3 regions of the Pseudomonas sp. EL_65y_Pfl2_R95 genome follow, and region 1 is predicted to be linked to each of the others. Evidence: predicted binding sites of a transcription regulator. Region 1 holds the regulator's gene; each other region holds the start of a gene.
The links. The regulator LexA, encoded in region 1, represses DNA repair genes until DNA is damaged. The targets are predictions, from matches to a motif close to CTGTNTNNNNANACAG.
Positions count from the first base shown of each region.

Region 2: the regulator LexA is predicted to act here: its motif matches at 4,297-4,312, upstream of recN (DNA repair protein RecN).
Region 3: the regulator LexA is predicted to act here: its motif matches at 3,922-3,937, upstream of imuA (translesion DNA synthesis-associated protein ImuA).

Region 1 is NZ_CAXAOV010000001.1:353,074-359,419, reverse strand. It holds gene topA (type I DNA topoisomerase) at 1-87, shown strand, start outside; gene AACY09_RS01715 (DUF6586 family protein) at 216-734, shown strand; gene AACY09_RS01710 (hypothetical protein) at 812-1,045, shown strand; gene sulA (SOS-induced cell division inhibitor SulA) at 1,186-1,659, opposite strand; gene lexA (transcriptional repressor LexA) at 1,670-2,278, opposite strand; gene AACY09_RS01695 (TetR/AcrR family transcriptional regulator) at 2,526-3,233, shown strand; gene AACY09_RS01690 (L,D-transpeptidase) at 3,281-3,805, shown strand; gene nagZ (beta-N-acetylhexosaminidase) at 3,842-4,825, shown strand; gene AACY09_RS01680 (S-methyl-5'-thioinosine phosphorylase) at 4,836-5,573, shown strand; gene AACY09_RS01675 (CsiV family protein) at 5,736-6,263, opposite strand; gene mfd (transcription-repair coupling factor) at 6,281-6,346, opposite strand, start outside.
Region 2 is NZ_CAXAOV010000006.1:242,257-248,602, reverse strand. It holds gene dnaJ (molecular chaperone DnaJ) at 207-1,349, opposite strand; gene dnaK (molecular chaperone DnaK) at 1,555-3,471, opposite strand; gene grpE (nucleotide exchange factor GrpE) at 3,571-4,140, opposite strand; gene recN (DNA repair protein RecN) at 4,337-6,010, shown strand; gene fur (ferric iron uptake transcriptional regulator) at 6,112-6,346, opposite strand, start outside.
Region 3 is NZ_CAXAOV010000003.1:571,991-578,336, forward strand. It holds gene AACY09_RS13370 (GNAT family N-acetyltransferase) at 1-180, opposite strand, end outside; gene AACY09_RS13375 (MFS transporter) at 170-1,381, opposite strand; gene AACY09_RS13380 (lysine N(6)-hydroxylase/L-ornithine N(5)-oxygenase family protein) at 1,381-2,718, opposite strand; gene AACY09_RS13385 (extensin-like domain-containing protein) at 3,147-3,845, shown strand; gene imuA (translesion DNA synthesis-associated protein ImuA) at 3,959-4,576, shown strand; gene AACY09_RS13395 (Y-family DNA polymerase) at 4,584-5,990, shown strand; gene AACY09_RS13400 (error-prone DNA polymerase) at 5,987-6,346, shown strand, end outside.

The sequences.
Region 1 (6,346 bases):
GTACAGACTGAGGTTGAAGGTAAGCCTACAGGCTGGAAGGCATTCTTTGACGGCGGTAAGTGGAAAGTCGAAGACAAGAAGCGTTAATTGGAGTGGTCGCGCAGGCCTGCGGTGTGCGCGACTCGATCTCTGATTATCTGGCTTAGTGCTGGCTTGGCTTGCGCGCATCCGGTTGCTCAAATTTTGAGCGTTGATCTGTCGAGGAGTGGTTAGCCATGGCTAACGAGTTGTACACCCGCACCAATCAAAAAATCTTTTACGCTGGCTTGTCGCTCGAGTCCTGGCGCAAGGCGGAAACGGCTCAGGCGATGAACGTTCAGGGGCTGATTCAGGCCGAGCGTGAAGCGGCATTGTTTCATTTGTACGGCGCAGTGCTTGGCCTGTGCCATGAGATTGCTGGTTACTACCGCTTGCCGAACAGCCAGTCGCCTCAGGTTGAAATCCTGCTTGATGGCGTGCTGCTCGACGCGGCGCCTAGCCCGGAGCTTTCTGAGTTGGTTGAGTTGGCGGCGAACGCCGAAACCTGGCTTGCGCAGTTATTGGCAGCCTACAAGGCGCTGTACAAGCCGCCGCAGATGCAGCAAAAGGCCAAAGTTGACCCGACAACACCTTTGATTGTGGCTGTCAGTATTGATCAAGCGCCTGAGGTGTTGGAGCGCGAAACGCTTGAAGGCTGGCGTAAACAGATAACCGCTCTGGCGCGGCGTTTTCGTGAGTCGCTCAGCGAGTGGTAGGCCATTATTGATCAGCGGGCTAGGGCGAGGCTCTGGTCGGCTGTTACAATGGGCGGCTAACGTGGAGACTCAAACCTATGCCTACTTCGTTTTTAGAAATCGTTGAACTACCTGATGGCCGTATCGCCTTGCGCCGCGCAGACGATGAGGAGGCGCTTGTAGTGCTGGATTTCTCCTCTGATGCGAAGTCTTTCCTGCAAGGGCAGCATGTTGAAGTGGCCAAGGCCATGCTCAATGTCGGCGTGCAGATGGCTGGACGTCTGGCCGAGAATGACTTTCAGCATGAAGGCGAAGAACGGGTGCTTCATTAAGCATTGTGAATAGGCCGGTTGGCCAGGCAACACCAAGCGTTTCACTCTATTGAGCCAATACCCAAAGCATCGATGCCGCCAATTGCCGATGACAAAGCATCATCCTGCGATCCGGGGCGGTTCGATCCTGCCCAGCTGTTTTAGCCGAGGCTGATATTCAGGCTCTGCGCATCACCTTCGCGTGCCGCCTTTTCCAGGGTCTGGCGCGCGGCCTGCTGAAGTGGGTGCAACCAACTTACGACAGTGTGGCTGCGGCCCAGCTTCAAGGCATCTTCAGCCAATTGCAATGCGCTTTGTTCGCCGCGCGGCTGCAACAGCAGAATACGTTCACGGTTAAGCCCGGCGTCGCGCAGCCAGCTTTGGGTTAAATTGCTCGGTGGGGCAATCAGTGTGAGCCAGCGCTCGCTGTCATTTTCGCTGAGCTCGCGAAGGATTGGGGCGAGTAGGGTTAGGCAGTGTCTCGCAGCGCCTCTGAGCGACAATTCGCTAAATGCCTGAGGCTGATCCTGCCAGGCATCGTTGAGTGCTTCTTGCGGCAGTGCAGGGGCGCTGACAGCCATAAAAGCCTCGAACAGTGGAAGTTGTGTCTGATTGAGCGGTTGAGACAGCTGCATAAATACTTCCTTAGCGGCGGATAACGCCGACACTTAATCCTTCAATCACAAAGTCCTGTTCTTCGAGGTTGACTTCAATAGGGGAAAACTCAGGGTTTTCGGCGATCAACCAGACTTTGTTGCCTTCACGCTTGAAGCGTTTGACTGTGACTTCATCATCGATTCGTGCCACCACGATTTGGCCATTGCGGACCTCGCGCGTGGTGTGCACGGCCAGTAAGTCGCCATCGAGGATGCCAATGTCTTTCATGCTCATGCCGCGTACCCGCAGCAGATAATCTGCCTTGGGGTGGAAGAAGGCGGGGTTTATTCGGCAGGAATCTTCGATGTGTTGTTGTGCCAGAATCGGTTCACCCGCTGCTACGCGGCCGATGACTGGCAGGCCATCTTCTTCCGTATTGGGCTCGAAGCCTGGGATGCGAATGCCGCGCGATGCGCCGGGTGTCATCTCGATCGCACCTTTGCGGGCGAGGGCCTTAAGATGCTCTTCAGCAGCGTTAGGCGATTTGAAGCCCAGCTTCTGAGCAATTTCCGCGCGAGTAGGCGGGAAGCCATTGTCTTCAAGGCATTGCTTAATAAAGGCGAGAATCTCAGCTTGGCGTGGCGTCAGCTTTATCATTGGATCGACTCTGTTTTTATATACAGTGACTGGGATTATATACAGTGAATCGAGCTTGGCAATCCTCGTTTTGCATTTGCCTGCATTTAAGCCTGCTATTTTCTTTCTTTCGCCCTGTTACTCGGTTAGCGTGGTGAGCGTCTTTGAGTCAGTAGTTGAAGCTGATGCAAAAGACGGCGTTGCAATGCTTGACAATGCATGGAGCTGAAACGTATGTTTCAAACAAGTGTTTGTCAGGTGATAGCTAATGGCTCAGTCCGAAACTGTTGAACGCATTCTGGATGCTGCAGAGCAACTGTTTGCCGAAAAAGGTTTTGCGGAAACATCGTTACGTTTGATTACCAGTAAGGCTGGGGTCAATCTGGCGGCCGTGAACTATCACTTCGGCTCGAAGAAAGCCTTGATTCAAGCGGTGTTCTCGCGCTTTCTGGGCCCATTCTGCGCCAGCCTTGAACGTGAACTGGACCGCCGCCAGGCCAAGCCGGACACGCCTATCTCCCTTGAGGAGCTGCTCGAGCTTCTGGTTGAGCATGCGCTTGCGGTCAAGCCGCGCAGCGGCAACGATCTGTCTATCTTCATGCGCTTGCTGGGTTTGGCGTTCAGTCAAAGCCAGGGGCATTTGCGCAAATACCTTGAAGAGGTCTATGGCAAGGTATTTCGCCGTTACATGATGCTGGTTCACGAAGCCGCACCCCGTATTCCGCCGCTCGAACTGTTCTGGCGCGTGCACTTCATGTTGGGCGCTGCGGCGTTCAGCATGTCGGGTATCAAGGCGTTGCGCGCCATGTCAGAGACCGATTTCGGGGTCAATACTTCGATTGAGCAAGTGATGCGCCTGATGGTGCCATTTTTGGCGGCGGGCATGCGCTCTGAATCAGGTCTAAGTGATCCTGCTTTGGCTGCTGCAAAATTGCGTCCACGGCTCAAAACTCCGCCACTCACTGCCAAGGTTTAATGCGCAATGGGTGGGCGTCTTGGGGCTGATCCGCTAAGCTAGCGGCCATGGTTATTCTCGATTTATTGCATATCTCCATTGCCGATCAGCGCCTTTATGGCTTCGCTGGTGATCGTCTGTTGCTGCGTATGCCGGTATCCACTGCGCTCAACGGTGTTGGCGAGCTAAATGGTTCTGGGTGTACGCCCCGGGGCAGGCATATCGTGCGCGCCAAGATTGGCGCTCAGTTGCCGCAGGGTGCGGTACTGCGCGGGCGACGCTGGACGGGTGAAGTCTGGTCGGCGCAACTGGCTGAAGGCTTTCCGGGGCGTGATTGGATTTTGACCCGGATTCTTTGGCTCAGTGGCTGTGAAATTGGCCGCAATCGCTTGGGCAATGTCGATACGTTCCGCCGCTACATCTACCTGCATGGCACCCCAGACACCGAGCCAATGGGCGTGGCGCTTTCCCACGGCTGCATTCGCTTGCGTAACACTGATTTGCTGCAACTGTTCCCGCAAGTGCCGGTCAATTGCGCCGTGGTTATCGATGAAGCCGCGTGTCCTGACTGGGCCGCGATCCCTCTTGATTAAGGATTTTCTGTGAGTTCACCTCTTCAAGGCTCGTTGATGCTCGACATCGACGGTACCTGGCTTACGGCCGAAGACCGGCACATCCTGCGTCAGCCGCAAGTGGGCGGTTTGATTTTGTTTGCGCGCAACATTGAAGATCCACGCCAAGTGCGTGAATTGAGCGCCGCTATTCGTCAGGTTCGCCCTGATTTGCTATTGGCTGTCGATCAAGAGGGCGGTCGCGTGCAGCGCCTGCGCCAGGGTTTTGTGCGCTTGCCGGCGATGCGTGCGATTGCTGACAACCCCAATGCTGAGCAACTGGCTGAATATTGCGGTTGGGTCATGGCCATTGAGGTGCTGGCTGTTGGTTTGGACCTGAGCTTTGCGCCAGTGCTGGACCTGGATCATCAGCGCAGCGCTGTGGTCGGCAGTCGTGCCTTTGAAGGGGATGCCCAGCGTGCGACACAGCTGGCCAGTGCCTTTATTCGTGGTATGAATCAAGCTGGCATGGCTGCAACCGGGAAGCATTTCCCCGGGCATGGTTGGGCTGAAGCCGACTCACACGTTGCGATTCCAGTGGATGAGCGCAGCCTCGAGCAGATTCGTGCGCAAGATATGCAACCCTTCGCTCAGTTGGGTAACCAGTTGGCAGCAGTGATGCCCGCCCACGTGATTTATTCACAAGTGGATGACCAGCCTGCCGGTTTTTCACGGCGCTGGCTGCAAGACATTTTGCGCGGTGAGTTGGGCTTTAAAGGCGTGATCTTCAGTGATGACCTGTCGATGGCAGGCGCCCATGTGGTGGGCGATGCCGCCTGCCGGATTGAGGCCGCCTTGAGCGCGGGCTGCGACATGGGGCTGGTGTGTAATGACCGAGCTGCGGCCGAGTTGGCATTGAGTGCCGCGCAGCGCCTCAACGTAGTGGCCCCGGCGGGTTTGGCACCTATGCGCCGCCAGGCATTCCCCGGTATCGAATACCGCCGGAGTCCGCGCTGGCTCGAAGCAACTCGCGCGCTGCGCGCAGCACAACTCATTGAATAAGGATAACGCGATGACGGTTTACGCGATTATTGGCGGCACCGGCCTGACCCAATTGGAAGGCCTGACAATTACTGCTGCGCTGAACATCGACACGCCATTTGGTGCGCCTTCGGCGGCGGTGTTGCGCGGTGAATATGCTGGGCGAGAGGTGTTGTTTTTGGCCCGTCACGGCCACCCGCACCGAATCCCGCCGCATCAGGTCAACTATCGAGCGAATTTATGGGCGCTGAAGGAAGCGGGCGCTCAGGCGATTCTCGCCGTCAATGCGGTCGGCGGCATTCACATGGCCATGGGCACCGGGCATTTCTGCGTGCCGCATCAGGTGATCGATTACACCAGTGGTCGTGAGCACACCTATTTTGCTGGCGAACTCGACCATGTCACCCATATCGATTTCAGTCACCCCTATGATGAAGTCCTGCGCGGCAAATTCTGCGCGGCGCTGATGGCTGAGCATTGCGCATTCAGCAGTCATGGTGTGTACGGTGCGACCCAGGGCCCACGTCTGGAGACCGTGGCAGAGATCGCGCGCATGGAGCGCGATGGCTGCGATATTGTCGGCATGACCGGTATGCCCGAGGCCGTGCTGGCCCGTGAGCTCGACCTGCCATACGCCTGTTTATCATTGGTGGTTAACCCAGCAGCAGGCAAGAGTAATGAGCTGATCACCATGGCCCAAATCGAGCAGGCCCTGGTCGATGGCATGGACAAGGTCAAAGCCGTTCTGGCGCGGGTGTTGAGCGCCTAATTCACGGTAATGTCGGATGACGGTGGAGTCGTCGGGTTTTTGTAGGGTGTGGCAACGCGAAGCTTGCCCACCGTGATTGGCGCAAAACCATGAATATTTGAGGTCGCAATGGTGGCCGAAAAGAGGGTCGACCTCCTCATGCAGAGCCTTCGGACGGTGGTTCTATTCCGGGCGGACCCGAATCAGCATACCCAGGTTGCTATGGTCGATATAGTTGAGCTTGCGCGTTTGCAGGCTGCTCGATTGTTGCAGGTGCTCACTGCGCGCCACTAAGCCGCCTGACTCGAACTGGTTAATCCACAGATCCACCTTGGCTTCCAGCGAGCGCGCCTGGTTAAGGCTCAGGGTGCCTTCAATCGGTGCGTGGCCGAGGCGTACAGCGCCGCTACTGAATGCCACAGTCTCATCGCTGGCCTGGGTCCAGGCCTTGTGCAGCAGAACTTGATAGTCACCGCCGTCATTAAGCTTCTCCGCTTCACTGTCAAGGGTGGTTGCCCGCTCCTGGTCAGCATCAATCAGGCGTGCGCTTTGGCTCCAATCATCGGGGGCGCGCTTGCCGGACATGAGGATTTCTCCCGGCTGGCGGAACACAATCACTTCTATCTGATAGGTGTCAGCGGCCACTGCCGTTTGGCTTAAAGCGCTAATTGCCAGCAGGGGCAGCAAAGCAAGGCTGCGAAGTACGCGCATTTTCACGTATTGGTCCTTCAAGATGAGGGTGTAAGGCGCTCAAACAGCGCTTCCAGTGTATTAAATCGTTCTTCAGGCCGTTC
Region 2 (6,346 bases), on a different contig from region 1:
AGGTATTGCCGTGTTGAAAAGCTGCTCACAGCCTTTAGGCTGAACGTACTTTAGTACGGCCCCGAAGGGGTGAGCCATGCGAATCAAATGCTCATTTACTGCAGTAAACTCCGCTTTCTCGCACCTTCTCGCCTCGCACTCCCGTCGCTCGCTACATTTTTCAAAGGCTCCTTAGGAAGTTACTCAGCGTACTACTTCTGTAACCGTTACAGGTCGCCGAAGAAACGCTTCACACCTTCGAACCAGCCATTGGCTTTCGGCGAGTGCGAGCTATCGCCGTCGATCGACTTGCGGAACTCTTCAAGCAATTCACGCTGACGACGATCAAGCTTGACCGGGGTCTCAACGGCTACACGGCACATCAAGTCGCCGGCGCCACCGCCACGCACGGGTGCAACACCCTTGCCACGCAGGCGGAACAGCTTACCGGTTTGCGTACCTTCCGGAATCTTCAGCTTGACCCGACCATCCAGTGTCGGTACTTCCAATTCGCCACCCAGCGCCGCATCGGCAAAGCTGATCGGCACTTCACAATACAGGTGCTTGCCGTCACGCTGGAAGATCGCGTGCTCGCGCACATTCACCACCACATACAGGTCGCCTGCCGGGCCACCCATGGCGCCCGCTTCACCTTCACCCGAGAGACGGATACGGTCGCCCGTATCAACACCCGCCGGCACTTTAACCGACAGCGTCTTGTGCTCTTCAACACGCCCCTGACCATGGCAATCGCCACAAGGGTCAGTGATCATCTTGCCGCTGCCGTGGCAACGCGGGCAGGTCTGCTGCACCGAGAAGAAGCCCTGCTGCATGCGCACCTGGCCAATACCGCCACAGGTGGTACAGGTCACAGGCGTGGTGCCCTTCTTGGCACCCGAGCCGTCGCAGGTCTTGCAGTTAGCCAAGGTCGGCACGCGAATGGTCACCGTAGTGCCGCGCACAGCCTCTTCGAGATCCAGTTCAAGGGTGTAACGCAGATCGCTACCGCGCTGCGCACCACCACGACCCCGACCGCCAGCACCTGCAGCGCCACCGAAGAAGTCACTGAATACATCACCGAAAATATCGGAAAAATTCGCCCCACCGAAACCTGCACCGCCGGCACCGGCGCCACCCATTTGCGGGTCTACACCTGCATGACCGTATTGGTCATAAGCGGCACGCTTGCTCGAATCAGACAGCACTTCGTAAGCCTCGTTGGCTTCCTTGAACTTGTCTTCCGAGACTTTATCGTCAGGATTACGGTCCGGGTGATGCTTCATCGCCAGGCGTCGGTAAGCTTTCTTCAGCTCAGCTTCGCTGGCGCCGCGCTCAACACCGAGCACCTCGTAATAGTCACGTTTAGACATAAATCCTCAACACCTCAAACAAATCGTTAATAAGCTATCGCACCTGCGTCTCTGATTAACGCCTTGCAAATCATTCCCTCCAGACACGCCAACGCGGGAGCAAGCTCCCGCGCGGCGGATCATACAGGTTATGACTCACGCCACAACCGGCTGGAGCCTTGGTGCATCCACGAAAACACCGGGGATGCACCTAGCAAGCGTGCGCTTACTTGTTGTCTTTGACTTCTTCAAACTCAGCATCAACAACGTCATCGCCAGCGTTCTGATCGTTGCTTTCTGGCTGGGCTTCAGCGCCCGGCTGTGGCTGCTCGGCATACATCTTCTGCGCCAGAGGTGCAGTCGCTTCCGAAAGTGCCGCCACTTTAGCGTCGATCTCTTCTTTGCTGTCGCCTTTGACTGCAACTTCGAGCTCGCCAATGGCTTTCTCGATGGCCGCTTTCTCTTCCTCAGTGGCTTTGTCGCCAGCCTCGGTGATCATTTTGCGGCTTGCGTGAACCAGTTGGTCGCCCTGGTTGCGTGCAGTTGCCATCTCTTCGAACTTGCGGTCTTCGTCAGCGTTAGCTTCGGCGTCACGCACCATTTGCTCGATTTCTTCCTCGGACAGACCCGAGTTCGCCTTGATCACGATCGACTGGGTTTTGCCAGTCGCCTTGTCTTTGGCGCCTACGTGCAGGATGCCGTTGGCATCGATATCGAAGGTCACTTCGATCTGCGGCACGCCGCGTGGAGCAGGTGGAATCTCAGCCAGATCGAACTTGCCCAGCGACTTGTTCTGCGAAGCTTGCTTACGCTCGCCCTGCAGCACGTGAATAGTCACAGCGCCTTGGTTGTCATCGGCGGTCGAGAACACTTGCGACTTCTTGGTCGGAATCGTGGTGTTCTTTTCGATCAACGCAGTCATCACGCCGCCCATGGTTTCAATACCCAGGGTCAGAGGCGATACGTCGAGCAGCAATACGTCCTTAACGTCACCCGCCAGCACAGCACCCTGAATTGCAGCGCCCATGGCAACCGCTTCGTCCGGGTTAACGTCTTTACGCGCTTCTTTGCCGAAGAAGTCAGTCACCAACTTCTGCACCAAAGGCATACGGGTCTGACCACCGACCAGAATCACGTCGTTGATCGCGCCAACGTCCACACCAGCATCTTTCAACGCGATGCGGCAAGGCTCGATTGTGCGCTGAACCAGGTCTTCAACCAGCGACTCCAGCTTCGAACGCGAGATTTTCACGTTCAAGTGCTTAGGACCGGACGCATCTGCAGTGATGTACGGCAGGTTGACGTCAGTCTGCTGGCTTGAAGACAACTCGATCTTGGCTTTTTCAGCAGCTTCTTTCAGACGCTGCATCGCCAGCGGATCACCCTTGAGGTTCATGCCGCTTTCTTTCTTGAATTCGTCAACGAGGTAGTCGATCAAGCGGATGTCAAAGTCCTCACCACCGAGGAAGGTGTCACCGTTGGTCGCCAACACTTCGAACTGGTGCTCGCCATCAACTTCGGCAATTTCGATAACCGAAACGTCGAAGGTACCGCCACCCAAGTCATAAACGATGACAGTGTGGTCGCCTTTAGCCTTGTCCATACCGTAAGCCAGAGCGGCTGCGGTCGGTTCGTTGATGATTCGCTTAACATCCAGACCCGCAATACGGCCGGCGTCCTTGGTTGCTTGACGCTGGCTGTCGTTGAAGTAAGCCGGAACGGTAATTACCGCTTCAGTTACCGCTTCGCCCAGGTAGTCTTCGGCGGTTTTCTTCATCTTTTTCAAGATTTCAGCCGAGATCTGTGGCGGCGCCATTTTCTGATCGTTTACTTGAACCCAAGCGTCCGCGTTGTCAGCTTTGACAATTTTGTACGGCACCATCTGGATGTCTTTCTGTACAACTTCTTCGTCAAAACGACGACCGATCAAACGCTTCACCGCGTACAGGGTGTTGTGCGGATTGGTCACTGCTTGACGCTTAGCCGACTGGCCCACCAGGATTTCGCCATCATTTGCATAAGCAATGATCGATGGAGTGGTGCGCGCGCCTTCGGCGTTTTCAATAACTTTAGCTTTGCCGTTTTCAAGAACGGAGACGCAGGAGTTGGTTGTCCCCAGGTCAATACCGATAATTTTACCCATGATTACTCTCCCGAAACTTTGATAATTCCGCGCCGACTTTGAGTCAGCTGCGGCAGCACTAAAACGCTTGACTGTTTAATGGGGGCTGAAAATTTAATTTCAAGCCTTTTCATCAATTGATGGTGTCGGCGCGGCAGGTGCCTTGCTCACGACAACCATCGCCGGACGCAATAGGCGACCGTGCAGCTGATAACCCTTCTGGAACACCTGAATCACACTGTTTGGTTCCAGGTTTTCGCTTTCCTGCATGGCCATCGCCTGATGCAACTCAGGGTTGAATGGCTGGCCATGCGGGTCGATCGCTTCAAGCTGATGACGCGACAGCGTGTCGCGAAACAGCTTCAGGGTCAGTTCCATGCCTTCACGCACTGCTTTGATCGCGTCGTCATCCGGGCTCGACAGCTCAAGGCCACGTTCCAGACTGTCGACGACCGGCAACAAGTCATTGGCAAATTTTTCCAAGGCAAACTTGTGCGCCTTTTCAACATCCTGATCTGCGCGACGGCGAACGTTTTGCAGGTCAGCAGCCATGCGCAGCGATTGATCCTGCGCAGCTGCCAACTGCTCTTCCAGCGTTTGCACGCGAGCAGCCAGTTCATCACCCGGCGCTGCATCTACTGCTGCATCTGCCTCGGGAATCTGCGTATCCAGGGTCTGTTCGTCAGCCATGCCTCATTTCTCCTCTAAATAACTGGCGTGAGTCTTAATTCACGCTTCTGCACAGGTATATGGGGGCGGTTTCCGGCGCTTCAAGGGTTAACCGCTGGCAAAAGCGCAAGATTACACACACGCCTGAGAAGGATATTGCCAGCAAGGAAAAAACTACTGTATAAATAACCATGTCATACACCTCGGAGACCGAGCCATGCTGGTGCACCTGTCCGTACACAATTACGCAATCGTTGAACATCTCGACCTAGAGCTGGAGCGCGGCATGAGCGTGATCAGCGGCGAGACCGGTGCCGGCAAATCAATCATGCTCGATGCACTCGGACTGACACTCGGCGACCGCGCAGACAGCGGTGTAGTACGCCCCGGTGCCGATAAAGCAGACATTCTCGCCAGTTTCGATCTGGACGACATCCCCGAGGCGCGCACCTGGCTGGCTGAGCGCGACCTGGACCACGACGGGCCGTGTATCTTGCGCCGGGTGATCACCGCTGAAGGCCGCTCGCGTGGCTACATCAACGGATCGCCCTGCCCGCAAGCCGATTTAAAAGCCCTTGGCGAGTTGCTGATCGATATCCATAGCCAGCATGAGCACCAATCGTTGCTCAAAGCCGAAACCCATAGGCGCCTGCTCGATGAATTCGCCGGCAGCCAAGACCTCGCCCGCCAGGTCTCCCTGGCCGCACAGCGCTGGAAGCAGACCAGGAGCGAACTGGAACGCATCTCCAGCATTGGCGATGAACAACGCGCGCGCCATCAACTGCTCAGCTATCAGCTGGAAGAAATGGATAACCTGGCGCTGGTGGATAACGAGTTGGAACAGCTTGAGCAAGAACACAAAAACCTGACCAATGCCGAGAGCTTGCTCGGCGCTTGCCGTCAGGTATTGGAGCTGTGCAGCGATAGCGACGCGGGCAACGTGTTATCCGCCCTCACCGGCAGTCTCAACCGTCTGAGCGGCTTTCAAGGCCAGCCCGGCGCACTGACAGAGGCGAGTAATATGCTCGCCAATGCACAAATTCAAGTTGAAGAGGCGGTCGGCGAACTCAACCGTTTTATCGATCACTTCGATGCCGATCCCGAGCGCCTGCAAACCCTCGAGGAACGCCTTGATGCCATCTATACCTTGGCCCGTAAGCACCGTATCCAGCCTGATCAATTGCCGCACATGCAGCAGCAATTGTTCGATGAACTGGAAAGCCTGAATGCCGACGACCAAGCCGCCGAGCGCCTGAGCGAAGAGCTCGGCGCTTTTGAACGCCATTACCAGCAAAAGGCCAGCGAACTTAGCCGCCTGCGCAACAAGGCTTCGGAAAAACTCGGCAAAGCGGTAGAGAAGGAAATGCAAACCCTGGGCATGCCCGGTGGCCGCTTCAGCATTAAACTTCAGGTCAGCCCCAACCCAGAGCCCCATGCCAATGGCATGGAACAGGTTGAGTTTTTAGTCAGCGCCAACCCCGGCCAGCCACTCAAAGCCCTGGCCAAAGTGGCATCGGGCGGTGAACTGTCGCGCATCAGCTTGGCGATTCAGGTGATCACCGCACAAACCTCGCGGGTGCCAACCCTGGTCTTCGACGAAGTCGACGTGGGCATTGGTGGCCCCACGGCTGAAGTCGTCGGCCAACTGCTACGCCGCTTGGGCGGTCGCGGCCAAGTCCTGACCGTGACCCACCTGCCGCAGGTGGCTGCGCAAGGCCATCAGCACCTGTTCGTGCACAAGGCCCGTGGCAATGACGCCACACGCACCGCCGTCAGCAAGCTCAGCAACGACCAACGGGTTGAAGAGATCGCCCGGATGCTCGGCGGCGTCGACCTGACCGACGAGTCCATCGCCCACGCCCGACAAATGGTCAGCAGCGCCCAGGCCTGAAAAAAACCACAAAAAAGGCGACCAACGGGTCGCCTTTTTTAATCACCCGCGCAAACTGCCCGCGTGGTGATGGAAATTCACGGAGCTCCCCGCAAAATTCCTCAGGTCTTTTTACGCACGTAGAGCACCAAATTGTGATCGACGAGCTCAAAACCATGCTCAGCTACAATTTCTTTTTGACGTTTTTCGATCTCGCTATCGAAGAACTCGATAACCTCACCCGTCTCCATACACACCATATGGTCGTGGTGGCCGCCGTCAGCCAATTCAAACACTGCATGGCCGCCATCAAAGTTATGACGAACAACCAGGCCTGCGGCCTCAAATTGCGTCAAC
Region 3 (6,346 bases), on a different contig from region 1:
CCAGTAATGGGCATAATCCATCTGGTACCAGGGATGGATGACCTCGATATCGCCGTGCACTTGCAGCGGGCGCAAGCTAAGCAGCGGGTTTAATTTCGGCCGATTCGTGGCGGTTACAGGGGGCAGGGCGCAGGCATGAATCCCCTGCGTCTGGTTGGCGTGCGACTGTTCAAGTGGCATTGCAAAGGGCTCCTTTCTCTAGCTCTGCGCCGGCATGACGGCGGTCCAATCCAAAGGACCAACGATCGATCACTGCAGTGAGCAACATGCCGCACGCGGCGATCACGAAGGTCATGGGGATTCCAACGAGGCTGACGACATAACCGGCACCGAATGACGACAGCAGTACGCCAAGGTTCTGGAAAAAGTTGGTAATGCTGAAGTCGCGGGCGTAAGCCTCAGGGGTGCTGATTTTGAACAGCGTCACCTCCAGCTTGACGATCACTTGATACATCGCCCAGCCGTACATACAACGGCCGATGATGATCAGTACCATCGATGGGCTGGCCTGGAGCAGCAGGCCAACGGTGCCAAGCAGCAGGTTGCCAAGCGTGTGATCCAGATAGCGGGGAGGGTGCTTGACACGGTGTTTGATCAGCAACGCGAGCAGCGCAATAATGCCGGGAATAGCAAAAATCACACCGGTAAGGGTCTGGTTGTTGAGCCCTGTGGTTGATTCCCAGAACACAGTGAAAAAAGGTCTGACCAGGTAGGCACTGAAGTCGAACAACAGCATCAGCAGACTCAGCTTAAGCAGCAGCGCGAGCGAACCAGGAGCCCGGCGAAAAGGCGGGGCTTTTCGATCCTTTTCTTCCTGTGTCAGTACGTTGACCACCTTGCCGGCGCGAATCAAATAGATGCACAGCCCCATCTGAATGAAGTCACCGGCGGCCATCAAGCCAACGCTGAATTGCGGGCCAAATTTCTGCAAAGCCAGGCCGCCGACGGCCGCACCAAAGATTGCGCCGATGTGAACCACCACTGACAACAGGCCAATGGTGATGCTGTGGTTCTCTGGTTTTTCCAGGCGCATCAGGTAGGGGAACATCAGCAAATAGCTGGCCTTGGTCATAAACATGAGCATGGTCAACAGCCAGTAAGTGGTGACATTCGGCGCCCAGATGGCGAGTACGCAGAACATCGCCGCGGCCGCTTGGGTGAACACCAGCAAGCGCATGGTTTCTATGTGCCGAGCCACACGTGCCCACACTGGCAGCATGCACATCACAGCAATGGATATGGCGGCGATGTACGCCCCCACGTGCACCGGACTGGTAATGCCATAACGGTCTTCAAAGAACTGCGGGTAAAAGGCGATGAGTATCGAATCGCTGATCACGCCGAACGCTGACATGATCAAAATAGTGGTGCGCAACGTCATTAAACTGCGCCCCGGTTTTCGAGTGCTTCAAATCCACTGCCTGGGCGTGGAACAAAATCCTGAAAAGCAGTGCGCTCTTCACAGGGATAGAAGTCGATGCCGGTCAGCTTGTGCAACAGACGGCTGTTGCGATAACAGGCCAATCCCAGGTCAGGACCGGTCAATCCGTGGCTGTGCAAGCCCACGTTCTGAACAAATATTTCACTGTCTTCATGGTCCACCGCCCAGTCATTCGACGGCGCATAACGGCCTTGATCGTCCCAGCGAATTCGCTCGCGAATACCTTCAACGAAACGGGGTAGCTGATGCCGATAGCCCGTGGCAAACACCAGGCCATCGGTGACATGACGGTACTGACGACCTAGCTGGACGTGATCGAAAACCAATTCCCAGTGAGTGTTGTCCGCTAGCGGTTGGCATTGGCTGAGCGCAAGGTGCGTCAGCAATTGCGTGCGCGGCTCGTGGTGATGCCTGCGCTCGTCCAGAGTCTGGTAGATATCCTTGATCAAGGACTGATTGATGCCGTTATAAATGCTGCGCTGGTTTTCCAGACTGCTTTTCTTGACCTCAGGATCCAGGCTGTAGAAGTAGTTACCGTAATCCGGAGTGATCAGTTCGAGTGTCAGCTTGGCGTCTTCCATCTGAAAGAAGCGCGAGGCACGGGTTACCCAATTGACGGTGTAACCATGTTGCGACGATTCCTTAAGCAACTCGTGATAGACCTCTGCACCGCTTTGGCCGCTGCCGATCACCGTGATGTTCTTGCATTTCTGCAACTGGGCTTTGTTGCCCAGGTAGCTGGAGGTGTGCACCACCTGTTGGGTGTTAGCTTGGGGGACGCAGGGCGGCAGGTATGGCACGCCACCGATGCCGATCACCAACTTGCGGGCACGCATTTGAAACGCGGTGTTATCAGGCCCGTGAACACCGGATACCAGGTAACCGCCTAGCTGAGGGTCATGCCATATTTCCTGCACTTCATGCTGATAACGAACGGTGTCGAGCTTGCTTGCTGCCCATTTGCAGTAGCGGTCGAATTCAGTGCGGGTCAGGTACCAGTTTTCACGGATGTAGTAGGTGTAAAGCCGACCGTGTTGCTTGCAATAGCTGAGATAGGAGAGCGGGTTGGACGGATCCGCCATCGACACCATGTCAGCCAAAAACGGGTTTTGCAGGGTTGTCCCTTCAAGCAGCATTCCCGCGTGCCAACTAAACTCGGACTTCTGTTCCAGGAACAGGCATTTGACATCCTTGTGTGGAGCCGACAGGCACGCAAGCCCCAGGTTAAAGGGCCCCAGACCAATCGCTATGAAGTCGTAGACGTGTTCATCGTTCACTGTTTGGCCCCTCAGAATCCTGTTTGAAGTGCCAAAAAAATCTACGGCCATTAGCATTGATTGTCAAATGCTAATGCTATTTATTCTCATTATGCTGATTGAAATAATTTATCCATTTAGCGCCATCCACCGGTTGGCGCGGGCTGTAGTGCAAGGGAATAAAGTAAAAAAAATGATGTGAAACAGGTGGTACCTGGTCTGGTTACGCATGACTGTTAATCAGCGCATATGTGACAAGGTGGAAGGCGAAGGCTTTACTGCGCAGGTTCAGACTGAATCGCCGGTCGTATTTTGAATAATATTGCCGACACCTAAATCTTGATGTGCAAGCGTTTCAATGGTTCTTATACGCAGGAATGCCGCTCATGATTCGACCCGGGCGGCCCAAGCGAAGACTGCCGTATTCATGGGAACAAGCAGGAGAAGGCGTGCGGGTTATTAAGGTGCTGTTGCTATTGTCGTTATTGGTGTGTGCGGTGCTGCTCGGTGTCGAGCGGGGCTGGATACCTCTGTCGAGTGCCTGGAATCCCTGGGTACCGTTGAATGTGAACGACAAACCCAACTGGCTGACCCGTTTCAAACTAATGCAGTTACGAGATGATCCACAGCTCTGTGAGCAGGTATTGAGCGGTTCAGGTTTGCGCGCAGTGGCCCAGCAGGACAGCCCAGCAGGTGCTCGCTGCCCGCTGCATAACGTACTGCGGATTCAGGGTGGCGAGATCGGCTTGAGCAGTAGTTTTCTGGCCAGTTGTCCCCTTGCAGTGGCTTTTGCCCTGTTTGAACGCCATGGATTACAACCGGCCGCGCAGGAAGTCTATGGGCAGCGAGTAACCCGGATTGATCACCTCGGCAGTTTCGCCTGCCGCAATATATACAACCGCAAAAGCGGCGCCCTGAGCCAACACGCAAGCGCCAATGCCTTGGATATAGCCGGTTTTCGTCTGGCTGATGGCCATAGGATCAGTGTGCTTAAAGACTGGCCGGGTGAGGGTGATGATGCGCGTTTCTTACGCCTTGCGCGTGACGGCGCCTGCAAGGCATTCAATGTAGTGCTCAGCCCCGATTACAACGCGGCCCATCGCAACCATTTCCATCTGGATGCGGGGTCATGGTGGGTCTGTCGTTGAACGGGGATTGCCATTTACGCTTGGGGTGAATGCACTTCGTCGACTGATCTTGACCATAACCCCGCTTAAGCAAATACTGTATATAAATACAGTATTTATTGGCACTTCCGATCATGTCAGCCGTAGTCACCCTAGAAAGCTTGCTCGATGCCCAGCGTGTTTGGCGCGGGCAGGTTGTCACCTCTCGTTCAGCTAACTGCATGCCAACCGGAAACGCCGCATTGGACGCAGCACTTCCCGGTGGTGGTTGGCCAAGTGCAGCGCTCAGCGAAATTTTGGTGGCTGCCACGGGCACTGGCGAGCTGCGTTTGCTTTGGCCAACCCTGGCTCGCCTGACGAGTGCTGGAGAGCGTGTGGTACTGATCGGGCCACAGCACCAGCCGTACCCACAAGCCTGGCTCGCCGCAAAAATCGATCTACGCTACCTGAGCATTGTTCAATCACAGAACCGTGACATCCTCTGGGCTGCCGAGCAGTGTTTACGCTCTGGAAGCTGCGGCGCTGTAATTTGTTGGCTTGGAGATGCCGACGACCGCTCATTACGACGCTTGCAGGTTGCCGCTGAAGCGGGCCAGACCCTGGCTTTTGCTTATCGCCCCTTGGGCGCCGCTGCTAACGCATCGCCCGCAGCCGTGCGGTTGGCAGTTGACGCCCAGCCCAAGCAGTTTCGAGTACTGAAGTGTCGAGGCGGCATTGCCTCTGCACACCCAATCGCCGCCGGCTGGCAATAAGACTGCCATGCTTTGGGCTTGCATTCTCTTGCCACAGTTGGCCATGGACGGGGTGTTGCGTCAGCGTACTGACTCGGAGCCATTGGTCCTGCTCAGCGGCCCAGCGCAACGCCGTGTGCTACAAGCGGTGAATCCTGCAGCCCGCGCACTTGGCCTCAGATCAGGACAGTCGCTGACTATGGCACAAGCCCTGGGCGCAACTTTTGTTACGGCTGATTATGACCCGGCAGATGCCGAGAAATGGCAGCAGTTTCTGGCGGCGTGGGCTTATGGATTCAGCGCGCAAGTCAGCCTGCATTACCCCCGCTGCCTGATGCTTGAAGTGCAGTCCAGTTTTGCCTTGTTCGGCCCTTGGCCACAATTTGAAGCGAGACTGCGCAAGGAGCTCACGGCCTTGGGCTTTCAGCATCGCATCAGCGCAGCACCCAACCCTGCGGCGGCACGCATACTGTCTAATTGTGGTGACGGTCTGGTTGTCTACGATGACCAAACTCTACAGGCCGCGCTCAACCCTTTACCCGTTGAGCGATTGGGCCTGACCGAACAAGTCGCTAGCGCCTTTGCCCGGATGGGGTTGCGTACCGTGCAGCAACTCGTGGCCCTTCCACGCAGCAGTCTGGCCAAGCGTTTTCCAGCCGAGGTGCTAGTGCATATCGATAGGTTGTTTGGCAGGCGCCCACTGGGTTTGGACTTTTACAGCCCACCCGATGTGTTCGATCTTCGAATTGAGCTCAATTTTGAAGTTGAGTCCCATCAGGCATTGTTATTCCCGCTGCGGCGTTTAACTGCTGACCTGTCGGCTTACCTGTCCGGGCGCGACAGCGGCGTTCAGCGCTTTGTGCTGCATTTGGAGCACCGCGTACTGAGTGACAGCCTGGTTCAGGTTGGCCTGCTCAGTGCTGAGCGGGATGCCGGCATGCTTTTCGAGTTAAGTCGTGGTCGCCTTGAACATCAGCAATTACCCGCCCCGGTATTGGCGCTACGACTTGTCGCCCGCGAGTTGCCCGCTTTCGCTCCGCAACATCGCCAACTCTTCGAGCAACGCCCACAACAGTCGCAATCCTGGCTGCAATTACGCGAGCGATTGCGTGCTCGGCTGGGTGACAGTGCCGTGCATGGCCTGGGTGAGCGTCCAGATCATAGGCCAGAGCGGTCGTGGTCGGAGGAAACTATCGGGACGCCACTGGCGGTCTGTGGGCCTCGCCCGAGTTGGCTTGTGACTGAGCCATACCCTTTGCAGGAGTCGTCTCTGCGCATTGTCAGTGGCCCAGAGCGAATCGAGTCTGGCTGGTGGGACGATGGCGACGTACGCCGCGATTACTATGTAGTGGAAACCGAAAGTGGCCAACGCGCCTGGGCATTCCGGCGAGCCGGCAGCACGGAGCCCCTGATCGTGCACGGGTGGTTCGCATGACAGGCTATGCAGAGCTGCATTGCCTCTCCAACTTCAGTTTTCAACGGGGAGCCTCCAGCGCCAAAGAGCTGTTTGAAAGGGCCAGCCAGCTGGGCTATACGGCGCTGGCCATTACTGACGAGTGTTCACTCGCAGGCATAGTGCGGGCGTGGCAAGCATCAAGGGCCAGCAACGTGCGCCTCATCATTGGAACTGAAGTCACCCTCGCTGAAGACATAAAACTGGTATTGCTCGCCGAGAACCTTGCGGGTTATCAGCGGATATGTGAGTTGATTTCAACCGCTCGACGCCGAACGAAAAAGGGCACCTATGAACTTAATCAGACTGATTTTAGCGGTTCGACTGCCGGCCTGTTA